DNA from 2 places in the Gordonia sp. B8661-1 genome. Region 1 is predicted to be linked to the other one. Evidence: riboswitches for the same ligand, from Rfam matches in the RefSeq annotation. Region 1 holds a riboswitch; the other holds the start of a gene.
The links. A riboswitch is a leader RNA that binds a small molecule or an ion and turns the genes downstream of it on or off. The one in region 1 is predicted to bind cyclic di-AMP.

Region 1 (7,412 bases):
GGTCGCCGAAACGCATGAGCGGCTGCATCGACGACTGTCGGCGCTCGGGTACCGGCGCATCATGGACGTCGCGGACCGGATGGCGCAGAGGTCGCCGGACGGCTAGGGGGTGCCGGCTGGACGACGCCGGCCGCGAGGTGATCGACCGGGTGGTCAGGTCGGATTCTTGTGGGCGGCCGTCTTCCGGGGAGCCGCACGCTTTTTCGGCGGTGTCGGCGACGACCCGTTCCGCGGGGGCGGTTCCGGCTTGTCGAGGAGTTCCACCGCGGTGATGCGGTGCAGCGTGAAGTGTTGCTCGTCGTCGGTGCCGAGGTCGGTCGCGATCAGCTGACCGGCGCCGAGGGTGCGCGGCGTGACGACATGTCTGCTCGCGGAACCGTGGGCGTCCACATAGTCGACGCGCAGCGGACGATCGGTGCGCAGCGCCAACTGGATGAGCGCGGTCGCCGATTCGCCACCGCCCGCGGCGCGGACGGGTGATCCGTTGGCCGAGCGGCCCGCGGGCCTCGCCGAGGCCGCCCGGTCGGCGGCGCGTACGCGTGTCACGACCGCGGCCAGTTGCTCCGCGGACGGTACGGGCCGTCGGGGCTGCGAATGGCGTCGTGCTCGGGTCACCGATACGCGGCTGCCGCGCTGCCGGAGGTCCACCACCGCGCCGGTGGAGTCCTCGCCGGTGGGCGCGAAGCCCGCGGCGCGCAACTGGTCGATGACGTCGCGGACGTCGGCCTGGGAGACGGCCACCGTGGGTGCCAGGGCGCGGAGCGCCAGGTGGTCGGCGGCCTCGCTGCGCAGGACGGCGGCCAGGGTGGTCGGGTCCTCGCAGCGGATGAACGCCGACGCCACACCGACGCGGAGCTGTCCGTGTTTGCGGGCCACGTCCTCGATCAGATAGGTAAGCGATTGGGGCACCGGTGTCCGGGAATGCGTGGTGAACAACGCGATCAACTCGCTGCTGCCGCGGCCGGCATCCAGCGCGCGACGGACACTGTCCTCGGAGATCCGGTACACCGATGCGGCGCCGCCGGATTCGAGATCGGCCACCAGCTCGACCTCCTCGGCCAACTCCGGCGTCATGGGTCCCGGCACGGTGAGCGTCAGGTCGGCCTGCGTCAGGAAATGATCGATCGGCGTCGGCAGCGCCTCATGCATGGCAGCGGTCATCGCGGACTGCGCATCGTCGTCGACGCGGAGCGTGGCGCGCCCGACCCGCGTGATCGAACCGTGCGCCACCAGGCCGAGTTCGCGTGCCTCCCTCAGGGTTTCACCGATGATGTGCCTGCTGTAGCGACGTATCTGCCGCGGGTGGCGCCAATGCAGGGCCGCCGCGAGATCGTCCGCGGCCACCGACACCGCCGGGGCCGTCTGTGCGAGCGCGGACAGGATCGCGGTCCGCTGGGCCGGCGCATAGGCGTCGTGCAATTCGCCGGCCAGGGCCGCGTGGGTGTTGCCGTCGCGATCGGGTTCCCCCACCTGCCACGCGCGGCGCGGCAGTTCGAGCCAGGCGCCGACGAGCACCGCCCACTGACGTTCAGGCTGGTGGTGCAGCCAGGTATCGGCCGCCGACGTCGGCGCGAAGGCCTGCTCGCCGGTGTCCGAAGCCGGTGGCGGATCAGGGAATCCGGCGTCGATGAGCCGGAGGTAGGCAAGCAGTTCGACGATGAAGGCGACGCGCTGCTGCGACAATCCGCTGACCTTCGCGAGACGTCGCAGTTCGCGCACGCCGAGCGCCCCGGAGCGCAACACCGCGGCGGGCGTCATGCCCAGAATCCTGATGAGCGATGTCGTGTGCCGGATCAGTTCGAGCGCCTCGCCGCCGCCGGCGGCATCGATCGCGTCGGCGGAAAACCGTTGTGTGCCATCGGGATCACCGAGGGCCGGTGCGCGAAGGTCGTCGGTGCGCAGGGGCGGTTCGTCGCGCAGGAGCTGGCCGACGGCCGGTGGTAGCTCGACGGTCTGGTCGTCGACGCGGGCCAGCAGTCCGTCGGCGATGAGTCGTGCCACCGGAGCGGCGGGATCGGCGTCGCGGGCCGCGTCCTTGCTGCGGCCGAGCGCCGGACCGCGCGACAGCGTGTCCATCAGGCCACGCTGCCGTTCATCGAGTCCGGCCAACAGGTCGCGCAGTTCGTCGGTGCTGTGGACGGCCGTCGGGCCGGTGAGCTGGTTGGCCCGCCACGGCAGCGCCGACGCGGCATGCGCACCCGGATACAGCTCGTCGTCGCGGCCCCAGAGCAGCGCGCGGGTGCGCAGGTCGTCGACGCGTGCACGGATGTCGGCGTCGTCGGCCCGCCCGTCGAGTGCCGCGACGATCGCGTCCACCGAGGTCGGTTGGGGGAGGGGGCCGCTCGACGAGCGGCTGGTGTCGAGCGCGGCCTCCAGAGCGGCCACCCCGAGCAGGTCGAGGTCGTCGCCCGCCACGGCCGCCGACGCGGCCGACAGTGCCCGCGAGGCCAGGACCGCGGTACCCGCAGGCGGTGGCGATGCCAGATCCGGACGCAGGGACAGCAGACGGATCAACTCGTCGTCGCCGCGAGCCGCCAGATCGGCGGCAAGGCTCACGTCCCGATCCTCCGCGCTCATTCGGTCGATTCTACTGAGCCGGACGTGTTGGGTGGTTTCGCGCGTACGACGAAACCGGGCTCATGGCAGAATGAGCGCGTGGCTGAGAAGAAGAAGCAGTACGTCGACCATGGGTGGCCCAAGGATGCGGATGGCGATCACGCCCACGCCGTCTCCGAGTTCGCCGCCTCGCTGTCCGGTGCGCTGTCGCCCTTCGGCGATGTCGAGTTCCCGTTGCCGGCCGACAAGGTGCCGTACGTGCACGCGAAGACCGTCGTCAACCGCTGATCACCGAGTGTCGCGGCACGACGAAACTCCCAGCTCACCGACGCTGACCCACCTGGACGCCGACGGTGCGGCCCGGATGGTCGATGTCGGCGGCAAAAAGCACACCGATCGCCGGGCGGTGGCGGGCGGCACGTTCCGCACCACCGCCGAGGTGATCGGTCTTCTCGCCGACCGCGCCCTGCCCAAGGGCGACGTGCTGGCGACGGCCCGGATCGCGGGCATCATGGCGGCCAAACACACCGCCGACCTCATCCCGCTGTGTCATCAACTCGCCCTCTCGGCCGTGGAGATCGAATTCACTCTCGGCGACGATCACATCGACGTCGTCGCGACCGCTGCCACGAGCGGTCAGACCGGCGTGGAGATGGAGGCGCTGACCGCTGTGTCCGTTGCCGGCCTCACGCTCCATGACATGGTGAAGGCTGTCGACCGTCGCGCGTCGATGTCCGACGTCCGCCTGCTCTCGAAGACCGGCGGCAAATCCGGCGACTGGCATCGCGAGTCCGGTGATTGATCCGCGCGCACGATCGGATCGTCGGCGGGCTCATGTCGTGGTCGCCTCCACCCGCGCCGCACGCGGCCACTACGACGACCGCACCGGACCGCTGATCGAGGAATGGCTCCGCGCACGGGATTTCGACGTCACGGTGACCGTCGTCGAAGACGGTCCGCCGGTCGGTGACGCCCTCCGGGCAGCAGTCGATGCCGCCGACCTCGTCCTGACCACCGGTGGCACCGGCCTGACCCCCACCGACCGCACCCCGGAACAGACACGGCCATTGCTCGACGCCGAGATCCCCGGCCTTGCCGACGCCGTCCGCGCCGCCGGGCTGCCCGAGGTGCCGACCGCGGTGCTCTCACGTGGCATTGCGGGCATCGCCGGACGCACCCTGATCGTGAACCTGCCCGGCTCCACCGGAGGGGTGCGCGACGGACTCGGTGTCCTCGACGGTGTCCTCGACCATGCGCTCGACCAGATCGCCGGTGGTGATCATCGATGAGTGCCCGTATCGCACTGCTGTCCGTATCGGACACCCCGATCGCCGCGGCCGACCACGAGGCCGCCGTCACGGATCGCTCGGCCGGTGCGGTGGTGAGTTTCGTCGGTGCGGTCCGTGATCACGACGGCGGACGTCAGGTCACCGCCCTGCACTATTCGGCCCATCCGTCGGCGCCCGACGTCCTGGCGGAGGTGGTCGGCGAGATAGCCGGAGGTGCGGACGGCGTGCGCGCCGTCGCGGTGTCCCATCGGGTGGGGGAACTGACCGTCGGTGATGCGGCCTTCGTCGTGGCGGTCGCGGCCGACCACCGGCGCGCGGCCTTCGCGACCTGCGCCCTCCTCGTCGACGAGGTGAAGGCCCGCCTACCCGTCTGGAAGCATCAGCACTTCGCCGACGGCACCGACGAATGGGTCGGCTCGGCCTGAGTGTGTCGCTGCCGCGACCTCACCTCGTTCCCGCGACCTCGGCCGAAGTCGCGGGAACGAGGTGACGTCGCGGCAATAGGGACCAGGCTCAGCCGATCTTCTTCAGCGTGCGGTTCGCCTGTTTGCGGACTTCGGCATCCGGGTCGTCGAGGTACTTCGCGAACATCGTTGCCGGGGTCTTTGCCGGCTCTCGGTGGAACTCGGCGAACATCAGCGGTACGGCTTCGGTGCCCATGGCGTCCGGGGTCATGAGTACTCGATAGATGCCGTTGCGGAAACGGGCGCGTTCGGCGGGCGCCTCATGGGGAGAAAAGGGGGATGGAAAGAGCCCCGCACGGATTACACGTCGTGCGGGGCTCTTCGACTGGGGTCCGGTCAGGCCGGACGAACCTGGGTGGCTCAGGGGAGCGGCAGCAGGTTCTTGTTCTGGTTGAACAGCTTGATCTGATCCGGGCTCAGCTGCACACCGCTGTCCTTCGCGGCCTTCCACAGGTTGCGGACCTCGGGGCTGATCTGGCCCTTCTTCTCCGCGGCGGTGAGGGCCGAGTCGACCTGGTTCTTGACGTCCGAGGTGCTCTTGGCCTCGGGAGCGGTCTCCAGCGAGGTCTGCGGCGAGGCCGGAGCGTTCGGCGCGGCCTTCGGCTGGCTCTGCAGGCCGGAGCCGTCGAACAGGCTCTTCGGGGTGTCGGTGGGGGCGGTGCGCGGGGTGTGACCCGACAGTCCGGTACCACAGGTTGGCCATGCGCCCTTGCCCTGGCCGGCCAGCACGCGCTCGGCGACGACGATCTGCTCTTCGCGGGTGGCCTGATCGGCGGACGGGGCGAACTGGCCGCCACCGTGGCCGGACCAGGTGCTCGGGCTGAACTGGAGTCCGCCCTGGTAGCCGTTGCCGGTGTTGATGGCCCAGTTGCCGCCCGACTCGCACTGAGCGACCTGATTCCACTCGGCGTCGGTTGCGGCATTCGCGGTACCCGCGGTGCCCAGCAGGGCGGCACCGCCGCCGAGGACTGCGCCGGTCAGCGCGACCTTGGCGAAGGTCTTGGTGGTCGTGGCGTTCGTCGGCTTGCGATGACGTCCGGACATAAGGATTTTTTCCTCTCTCCACGCGCCTACGAAGTCAGCTGTCGGGTTCGGGCGAGAGGTTGCCCGGTCTCGCCGGAATGGTTACCGGCCGAGACTTGACCCCAAGGACGTCGTCACGACGCCCGAACTCCCCTACGGGGAGGTGGGTCCCCCGTCCTCGCTCCTAGATTCATAGCTCTGGGTCATCCCGTCCGACGGAAGCGAGGCTCGGCGCGGCCGACGGGATGTATGTAATTGGTATCTGGTCGTGACCGCCGTGGCGGTCGCTGTAGACACTACGACGAGTTGGAGCGGTTAACCCAGTTGTGGGACAAGGCAATTTTTGAGGCGTTTTCGGGACTTTCGACCCAGTGTCGTCGTCCGCCCAGGTCACGGCTCGATAGTCGTCTTGTGTCCATCCTGTTATCAACCCGTTATGTGATGAAGCTCACAGGTCGATAACGGCCTCAGCCGCCCGCGAACGGCGGGAGAACGTCGATCGTGTCGACATCGCCGAGTATCGATGATCGATCACAGACCGCTCGGCCGTCCCGCAGATACGAGCAGCGGGCCAGCACGCGCGCCAACCCGGGGGCATCGGCGGCGAGCAGGGTCTCGAGATCTCCGAGGGTGGCGTCCGCGGGCACGTCGAGCACCGTGGTGTCGGTGCCGGCGGCTGCGCGCGCCGCCGCGAAGAACCGGATCGTCAGTGCGCGCGTCGTCGCGTGGGTCGCGTTGTCGGCCATCGTCATCCGCCGATCGCCGACATCGGCCGGTCGGGTTGCACGATGCCGCTCTGCTCGGTGCCGTGGCCCCACGCCTTCGCCCAGGTGTCGCCGCGCCACGCGGCCGCAATCGCGGCATCCAGTTCGGTACCGGTGAGGCCGCCCCGGAGGATCGGGCGCAGATCCGTCTCGGACTGCGCGAACAGACAGTTGCGCAGCGCGCCGTCGGCGGTGAGGCGGGTGCGGTCACAGTCGCCGCAGAACGGGCGCGTCACCGAGGCGATGACACCGACGCGGGCGGGCCGGCCGTCGAGCTGGTTGCCGTCGACGATCCAGGTCGCCGCGGGCGCACTGCCGCGCGGTCGTGGATCGGGCAGCAGACGATGCCTGCTGCGCAGGGCGTCGAGGATCTCGTCGGCGGTCACCATGGTGTCGCGGCTCCAGCGATGGTCGGCGTCCAGCGGCATCTGCTCGATGATCCGGAGTTGATACCCGCCGGCGAGGCAGAAATCGAGGAGATCGGGCAGTCCCGCGAGGTCGCCGCGCGTGGGCACCACCGCGTTGACCTTGATGGGGCCGATGCCCGCGGCCCGGGCCGCGGCCAGGCCGGCGAGTACGTCGTCGAGGCGTTCGCGCCGGGTGATCGCCGCGAACCGATCGGGATCGACGGTGTCCAGCGACACGTTGATGCGGTCGAGCCCGGCAGCCGCCAGATCCGCGGCCCGATGGGCGAGCCCGAGCGCATTGGTGGTCATCGCGATCTCGGGGCGTTCGGCTCCGGCACCGGCCGCGGCGGCGATGAGGTCGGTCAGGTCACGCCGCAACAGTGGTTCGCCGCCGGTGAAGCGGATGGTGCGCACACCGAGGTCACGCACCGCGACGGTCATCACGCGGATCATCTCGTCGGTGCTGAGCAACTGGTCGGACGGCAGCCAGTCGAGGCCGTCGGCGGGCATGCAATAGGTGCACCGCAGGTTGCAGCGATCGGTCACCGACACCCGCAGATCGCGGATCACGCGGTGATACCGATCGGTCATCGGCCCGGACGTCGGCGCGCCGTCGGCACCCGGGTTCGTTCCCGCCGCCCGGTGCGGGGCGACGGGGAGGGGGAGTCCGAGTGCGACGGGCGTCATGTCCGGTTCCGGCGCGCTTCCAGTGCTCGAAAAGTGCTGGCGTGGAAGACAAGTGGTTCGACGTCGGGATCGCAGTCGAGGGCCTCGATACGCAGCAGGACGAGTGTGTGATCGCCGGCGGGCAGCTCGTTGTGCAGCGAGCACACCAGCGACGCGGACGCCTCCGGGATGAACAGCGCGCCGTCGTCGGTGCCGAACGGCGTGATGCCGTCGAAGCGGGAC
Region 2 (7,412 bases), on a different contig from region 1:
GCGGCGCGTACACCACGACCTCCTCCGGCGGCAGACGGTCGACCAGATTCTCCAGATAGGACTGGATGCCACCCGGACGCGGCGGAAAGTCGTTGGTGATCAACAGGGTTCGGGACATCAGCGCACCTGTTCGGTCAGCCAGCCCCGCCATGCCGCGACAAGCTGGGGTCGAGTCTTCCCGAGTGCCGCGGTGATCGCCGCGTCCTGCCGGGACCGGTCGTCGGTGCCCGCGACACCGAGGTAGAGCTTCTTCAGCGCGGGTACGCCGAATCTGGTGGCCACGAACGCGGCAACTGACCAGGCCGACTGATAGGCGACCTGGGCGCGATCGTCGTCGATCGCGAAGTCGCGGTCGGCGGGCAGGTCCGCCGGAGTCCGCCCGTCGCGGATCGCGGCGGCCAGATTCGGCGCGGCGTCCTCGAACTGCCGATAGGTTCCACGGCGGCCGACATACTCGGGCACTCCCTCGGTGACCCACAGCGGTGCCCCGGGAACCGTGTCCACCCGCGCGGCCACATGGGTCAGCTCATGCCGCAGCACCACGCCGAGCGCCGCAGAGGACAGACTCCGCGCTCCCGGAGTCAGGATCACCCTCTGCCCCAAGGCCGTTCGCGTGCCCTTGTCGATCCGGGCGAACACCGTTGCCGCAGCCGCCGCCGCGACGTCGGTGCCCGCGGTGCGGGTCAGTGCCCGGAAGTCACCCGGTCGCGCCGTGGCCACGACGACGGCCCGGCGGGCCCATCCGGTTCCCCAGAATTCCGTCACCGCCGCTTCGGCGCCCGGGAGAAGCGTACCCACGTTCTCCACGACGGACGCGGTATCCGGGTACGAGGCGATCAGCGATCGGCCGCCCGCGGTCGGCACGTCGACGCCCGCCACGCCGGGGAGGTCCCACAGCGTCGTCGGCGCCGGGGCGGCGTCGAGAGCCGCTCCGTCACCGACGACCTTCCAGTCGTCGCCATATCGCGCCATCACCAGTTCGGTGTCCACCACCACCTCTGGCTCGTCGACGCCGGGCAGGCGCGCACCCCCGAGCGCGTAGTGCAGACCCACCGGCGCCACCCAGGAGTCCGAACTCCCCTGTTCGTCCAGGCGCGCTTGCAGTTCGGCCGGCACCGGGGTCTCCGCCTCGGTCGACGGTGTCACGCGATAGCGCAGTTCCTTGAGCCGTAGCCGGGTCCCCCGGTCGGTCAGCGGGGCCGAGTCGGGGCTCGGCGACGCGTCCGCCGACGTCGAGGCCGTGGGGTCGTCACTCTCCGCGGTTCCGTCCTCGGCCCCGGTCGGTTCGTCCGGCCCCTCGGAGGGAGTCGTGGTGCCGGGCGCTGCGGGAGACTCGTCACGGATGACGCCCCGCCGGCCGAGATTGTCGGCGGCCGTGCGCATCCGATCACGGAACCGGGGTTGCGCCGCATCATCGATCACCCGGTCGACACCGGCGCGGTCTCCGGCGGTCAGTGCTGCGCTCAGGGCATCCAGTGCCGCTTGTACGCCTGCGGCCCGCTGGTTCTCGTAGGCATTGGTCGACGACACCGAAGTACTCGTCGCCGACGGGCGAGCAGGCTCCACCGGGTCACCGGAGCAACCGGCCACGCATCCGGCGATCACCAGTAGGACACCGACGGGCCGCAGCGATGCCCGGGCGAGTGACTCCCTCACGGGCACTCCCTCACGGGCAACGCCCTTGCGGACGAGCACCCAACGATCGGGGGCACTCAGTACCGACGGGCCGAATTGAACGGACCGGCCTCGTCGACGGGGACCACCTTGACCGGCACACCGAAGGTCGAGGCGTGGATGACATAGCCATTGCCCACGTACATGCCGACGTGATGGGCGTCCGGGTAATAGATGATCAGGTCACCGGGCTGCATGTTGTTGCGATCCACCGACTGCCCGGATCCGTTCTGCGCCTCCGACGACCGCGGCAGCGTCTTGCCCGCCTGCTTGTACGCCCAGACCATCAGGCCCGAGCAGTCGAACGAACTCGGCCCGGTCGCACCCCAGACATACGGGTCGCCGATACGCGTCAGTGCAGCCTGCACCGCGACAAGCGCCGCGGACGTGCCCTTCGGCACGAAGCGCGGATCGAAGTCGAACTTCGGACCGCGCAATTCCGCGAGTTGCTTGCCGGTCATCGACTGATAGATGGCGCGGATCTGGATGGCCTGCAGTTGCAGATTCGCCCGCTTCGCCTGGAGTTCACCACGCGTCTTCTCGGCGGCGGCGACGGCGGCAGTGGCCTTCACGGCCGTGGCGTCGGCATCGGCCTTGGCCTTGGTGGTCTTCGCTCGTGTCGCCTTGAGTCCGGCGAGGTCGGTCGCTGCCTGGCGCGAGATCAGTTCCAGCCCGGACATCTGATCGAGGAGGGACTGCGGGGAATCACTCACCAGCACCGCATACAGGCGGTTCACGCGGGCGCCCTTGTAGCTGGCGCGCACCAGGGTGTCGACGCGACTCTGGAATCCGTCGAGCTGCTTCTGCGTCGTCACCAACAGTCTGTCGGCGTCGCCGGACGCCTTGCGCGCCTTGGCGACGATCCCGCGCTGCTTGTCGTATTCGATCTGCGCGTTGTGCATGGCCTCGGCGGACTTCTCCGCGTCCGTGCTCAGCCGTTTGTACTTGGACAGCAACTGGTCGGCCGACTGCGTCGGCTCCGCCTTCGCGGCGCCCGCATCGAGCTGTCCCGCGGATACGACGGTCGTCATCAGAGCGGCCGCAACGACGGCGGGTACCGCCCGCTTCCAGCCTGTGGTGAATCGCGAACCCACTGCTGCCACATCTCCTTCGCGGCCCCTCGGCCGCAGTCCCGACGCCTACGCCACACCGGGCGTCCTCGGGGCGCCGGGGATGACAGTGGGCGGATCACGCCGACCGCGTGATCCGCCCACTCATAAACTCAACAGGTCACGTACATCTCAGTAGCGCCGGACGCCCGTGACCGACCAATCCTTGACGAAGTCCTTCTTCACCGGGGTTCCGTACGTGGAGGCGTGCACGAACTTGCCGTCGCCCACATACATGCCGGCGTGGCCACCGCCGTTGAAGATGATGATGTCGCCGGGCTGCGCCGCGGCGAGGCTGACCGGACGACCGCCGCCGAGCTGACCGTAGCTGTCACGCGGGATGGTCTTGCCGGCCTGCTTGTAGGACCAGTACATGAGACCGGAGCAGTCGAATGCGCTCGGTCCGGCCGAACCGTACGAATACGGTGCGCCGATCCGCGACTCGGCGGCCTTCACGGCCTTCTGCGCGGCGGTCGGCTGCACGCCGAGCACGCCACCACCACCGTTCCCGCGCGGCTTGAACTGCTGCGGGATCTGGTGATCGTTGATTCCGGGGACCTTGAAGGATCCGATGTTCGGGATCTCAACGGTCGCGCCGTCGTTCTTGGCAACCGGCTTGCTCTCCACCGCAGCGGGCGCGGACTTCTTCTCCGGCGCCTGGAACTGCTTCGGGATCTGGTTCTTGTCGACACCCGGAAGCTCGAACGAGCCGAGATTCGGGATGCTGACCGGCGCTGCCAGCGCCGGGCCTGCGACGCCCGCGAGCGAACCGACGGTGATCGATCCGGCGACCACGGCGCGCTTGGCTACCTTGCTGCCTCGGTTGGGCTGTTCCAAACGATGTTTGGCCACGAAGCGAGTTCTCCTTGCTCTCCCTCAGACCGCCTACCGAGTTAGCTGTCGGGTTCGGGCCGGAAGATGGCCCTACGCGCGTCGATTCGGTGTCGTAACCCACCGGCTCGAAGCCGCGATTCACCCCAATTCGGATCACTCCGAAACCGTTGGTTCCCCGGCTCGCCACACTGGGCGATTGAGCAGTGACCGTTGCCAGACCACTTCGGTTGAAGCGGGACGCTCTGGAAGGTCTCGGAAAGGTTACGAAATCAGATGCGGGTCTGTCCACTGCCCGTCCACATGGGCCGAACGGACGAATTCTCAGCCGGCGCGTAACACCCGCAGCCGAGGCTCCGATTCACCCTTCTGAACACTTGTTATTCCGCTTCTTGCCGATACTGCAGACGCGGTGGAGATCAGTGCGGCAGCCGCGAAGACATCGATCGCGGCGTTCAGTTCGGCGTCGCTTTCCTCGATGGATCCCGTAACCATCCCTCCACCTTCGACACCCAGGTTTCCGCTGATAGGGGCCTCGAAGAGGACCTGCATGACGCATCCATCGCAGGCTACGGGGCGACCCGGGCAGCTGTGGCAGTCGACATACATTGTGATCTCCATCTCATTTGACTGTCGTTGGGCATGTTGACGGTCTCGCCGGCGCGTTCTGCGCCGGCCGGTACCGCTCGATCTGGACAGTAGATTCGCCCACCGACAGATCCGGATCGCCACAACAAACCACAGCCGTCCCGCGTGCCCCAGCAGCCACTTGTCGGTCCTTCGAACTAACGTTCGGGCGTGGCACTTTCCGCGCTGACGCTCGCCGACGACTCGCAACTGAGTTTCGCCGACCTCGACGACGATTTCTCCGATCGCGCGCTGTTCGACACCACCCTGGTCGTGGTCGACCTGGAGACCACCGGAGGAAGTGCGGCCGACGATCGCATCACCGAGATCGGCGCGGTCAAGATCCGCGGCGGTGAGGTCATCGGCGAGTTCGCCACCCTGGTCGATCCCGGATGCCGCATCCCGCCCCAGATCGTCACCCTGACCGGCATCACGGAGGCGATGGTCAGCGACGCACCGAGGATCAACGAGGTGCTCCCGTCGTTCATCGAGTTCGCCCGCGGCGCCATCCTGGTGGCCCATAACGCCCGATTCGACTTGGGGTTCCTGCGCCGCAACGCCGCCCGGCTCGACCTGGACTGGCCCTTCTCCACTCATCTGTGCACGGTGACCATGGCGCGCCGCATCCTGACGCGCGACGAGGCCCCCACGGTGCGGCTGGGCGCACTGGCCGAGTTGTTCAATGTCTCCGTCCGCCCCACCCACCGCGCGCTCGACGATGCCCGGGCGACGGTCGAGGTGTTCCATCATCTCCTCGAGCGCGTCGGCAATCAGGGGGTGTCGACGCTCGCCGAACTGACCGCCTACCTCCCCCGCACCAATCCGCGGCTGCGCGCCAAACGCGGCATGGCGCGGCACCTGCCCGCATCGCCGGGCGTCTACCTCTTCCGCGGCCCCTCCGACGAGGTGCTCTACGTCGGCACCGCTGTCGATCTGCGCCGCCGCGTCCTCTCGTATTTCACCGGCTCCGACCCGCGCCGCCGGATGGCCGAGATGGTGAATCTCGCGACCCGGGTGGATCACGTGACGTGTGCCCACGCACTGGAGGCGGGCGTTCGGGAGTTACGCCTCCTCGGCGCGCATGCACCGGCGTACAACCGACGGTCCACGCAGCCGCACCGCGGTTGGTGGGTGACTCTCACCGAAGAACGGTTCCCGCGGCTGAAGGTGTCCCGCACACCGACCGGCGACTCACTGGGGCCCATCCGGAATCGCACCGACGCGGCGACGATCGCCGACCAGATCGCGTCGGCCGCCCGGCTGCGCAGCTGCACGACACGCTCCGGCTCGTCCTCGCACCATTGGTGCCGATCCGAGGCGGCGGGCGGTCCGAGTGTCGGCGGCTGCCATGCCGCGTCCGACCGCCCGTTGACCCTCCCCGACTATCTCCCGCGTGCCGTCGCGGTCCGCGACCTGATGAGCGGCGACTCCGACGACCTGCTGACCGAGCTGGCTGCCCGCCTCGACCGCCTCTCGACGGCGCAGATGTTCGAAAGCGCTGCGCGACAACGTGATCGATTCTCGGCGACCATCGACGCACTGGCACGCTGTCAACGGCTGGGCGCGCTGTGCCGCATTCCCGAGATGGTCGTGGCCCGGCCGGACGGCGCCCGCGGATGGGAACTCGCCGTCATCCGGCACGGCCGGCTGGCGGCCGCCGGGGTGGCCCGGCGCGGGGTGTCGCCGATGCCGATCGTCGACACTCTGATCGCCTCCGCCGAGACCGTGCTGCCCGGCGCCGGTCCGCTGGCCGGGGCACCGGCCGAGGAGGTGGCACTGGTGTACCGGTGGATCACCGAGCCCGACGCTCGGATCGTGGCCGCCGACGAAGCCTTCGGCCTGCCCGCCTTCGGTGCCGAGCGCTGGATGTCGTGGTCGCGCGCGGCACGGGCGGCACGGGAGCCGCGGCGCCGGGCGAGTTGAGCGGCGTCGATCGCACCGGTTCAGGCGTTAGGGTCTAGAACCATGATCACCGCCATCGTCCTGATCCATGCCGATGTCCATCAGATCCCGGAGACCGCGCAGGCGATCGCCGACATCCCCGGCGTGTCCGAGGTGTACTCCTGCGCCGGCGATGTCGATCTGATCGCGAAGATCAAGGTCCGCGATCACGAGGAGATCGCGGACGTGGTGACCGGCCGGATCAACCGCCTCCCCGGGGTCACCCACAGTGCCACCCACATCGCGTTCCGCAGCTACTCGAGCTCCGAGGTCGAGGGCGGATTCTCCATCGGCGAGCAGTAACCCGCGCGTCGGCCGATCAGGAGGCCGCGAGTTCCCCGCTGAGCCGAGCCCAGTCGTCCAGGAGTGCGGTGGCCCGTCCGTCGTCGAGAACGGCGGCGGCCCGGGTCATGGCCGCCCGCAACGCATCCGCGAGTTCCGCATCGGACATGACGGCGGTCTGCTCGAAGGCCACGATCGCACCGGCCGCGTTGAGCAGGACCGCATCGCGGACAGGGCCGGTCGTCCCGGCGAACAGTTCCCGGGCGATGGCCGCGTTGACGGTCGCGTCGCCCCCCTGCAGATCCGAGAGCGGCACACGGTCGATGCCGAGGTCGCCGGGATCCACCGACAACTTAGTCACCGTGCCGTCGACGACCTGCCACACCGTGGACGTCGTCGTGGTGGTGAGTTCGTCGAGTCCGTCATCGCCCCGCACCACCAGTGCCGCCCCACCACGTTCGGCGAAGGCCTGCGCGAGAACCGGCGCGAGATCGTCGAAGGCGCAGCCGATGAGGCCGCGCTGCGGACGGGCCGGATTGGTCAGCGGACCGAGGACATTGAAGACCGTCGGGATGCCGATCTGACTGCGCGGAGGCCCGGTGAACCGGAAGGCCGGGTGAAAGACCGGCGCGAAGCAGAAACCGATGCCGATGTCCCGCACGCAACGCGCCACCCCGTCGGCGTCGAGTGTGATGGTGACGCCGAGCGCCTCCAACACGTCGGCGCCTCCGCTCTTGGAGGAGGCCGCCCGGTTGCCGTGCTTGACCACGGGAACGCCGGCGGCCGCGATGACGATCGACGTCATCGTGGAGATGTTCACGGTGTGGGAGCGGTCGCCGCCGGTGCCGACGACGTCCACCGACGGCCGGTCGACGTCGACGAGCGTCGCGTGTTCGAGCATCGCGGACGCGAGTCCCCGGAGTTCGGCGGGCGCGGCGCCCTTCATCT

Region 2: linked by a shared signal. The riboswitch ahead of AC4JJG_RS07495 (C40 family peptidase) and the one ahead of AC4JJG_RS02830 (transglycosylase family protein) in region 1 are both predicted to bind cyclic di-AMP.

Annotation. Positions count from the first base shown of each region.
Region 1 is NZ_JCAHRL010000001.1:606,161-613,572, reverse strand. It holds gene AC4JJG_RS02865 (hypothetical protein) at 1-106, shown strand, start outside; gene AC4JJG_RS02860 (helicase-associated domain-containing protein) at 154-2,577, opposite strand; gene AC4JJG_RS02855 (hypothetical protein) at 2,656-2,844, shown strand; gene moaC (cyclic pyranopterin monophosphate synthase MoaC) at 2,921-3,358, shown strand; gene AC4JJG_RS02845 (MogA/MoaB family molybdenum cofactor biosynthesis protein) at 3,396-3,845, shown strand; gene AC4JJG_RS02840 (molybdenum cofactor biosynthesis protein MoaE) at 3,842-4,270, shown strand; gene AC4JJG_RS02835 (hypothetical protein) at 4,359-4,520, opposite strand; gene AC4JJG_RS02830 (transglycosylase family protein) at 4,670-5,353, opposite strand; cyclic di-AMP (ydaO/yuaA leader) riboswitch at 5,361-5,540, opposite strand; gene AC4JJG_RS02825 (MoaD/ThiS family protein) at 5,800-6,078, opposite strand; gene moaA (GTP 3',8-cyclase MoaA) at 6,081-7,190, opposite strand; gene AC4JJG_RS02815 (flavin reductase family protein) at 7,187-7,412, opposite strand, start outside.
Region 2 is NZ_JCAHRL010000002.1:729,198-736,609, reverse strand. It holds gene AC4JJG_RS07510 (glycosyltransferase family 4 protein) at 1-118, opposite strand, end outside; gene AC4JJG_RS07505 (hypothetical protein) at 118-1,656, opposite strand; gene AC4JJG_RS07500 (C40 family peptidase) at 1,713-2,705, opposite strand; gene AC4JJG_RS07495 (C40 family peptidase) at 2,916-3,635, opposite strand; cyclic di-AMP (ydaO/yuaA leader) riboswitch at 3,650-3,830, opposite strand; gene AC4JJG_RS07490 (hypothetical protein) at 3,939-4,166, opposite strand; gene AC4JJG_RS07485 (DEDD exonuclease domain-containing protein) at 4,413-6,164, shown strand; gene AC4JJG_RS07480 (Lrp/AsnC family transcriptional regulator) at 6,207-6,485, shown strand; gene trpD (anthranilate phosphoribosyltransferase) at 6,502-7,412, opposite strand, start outside.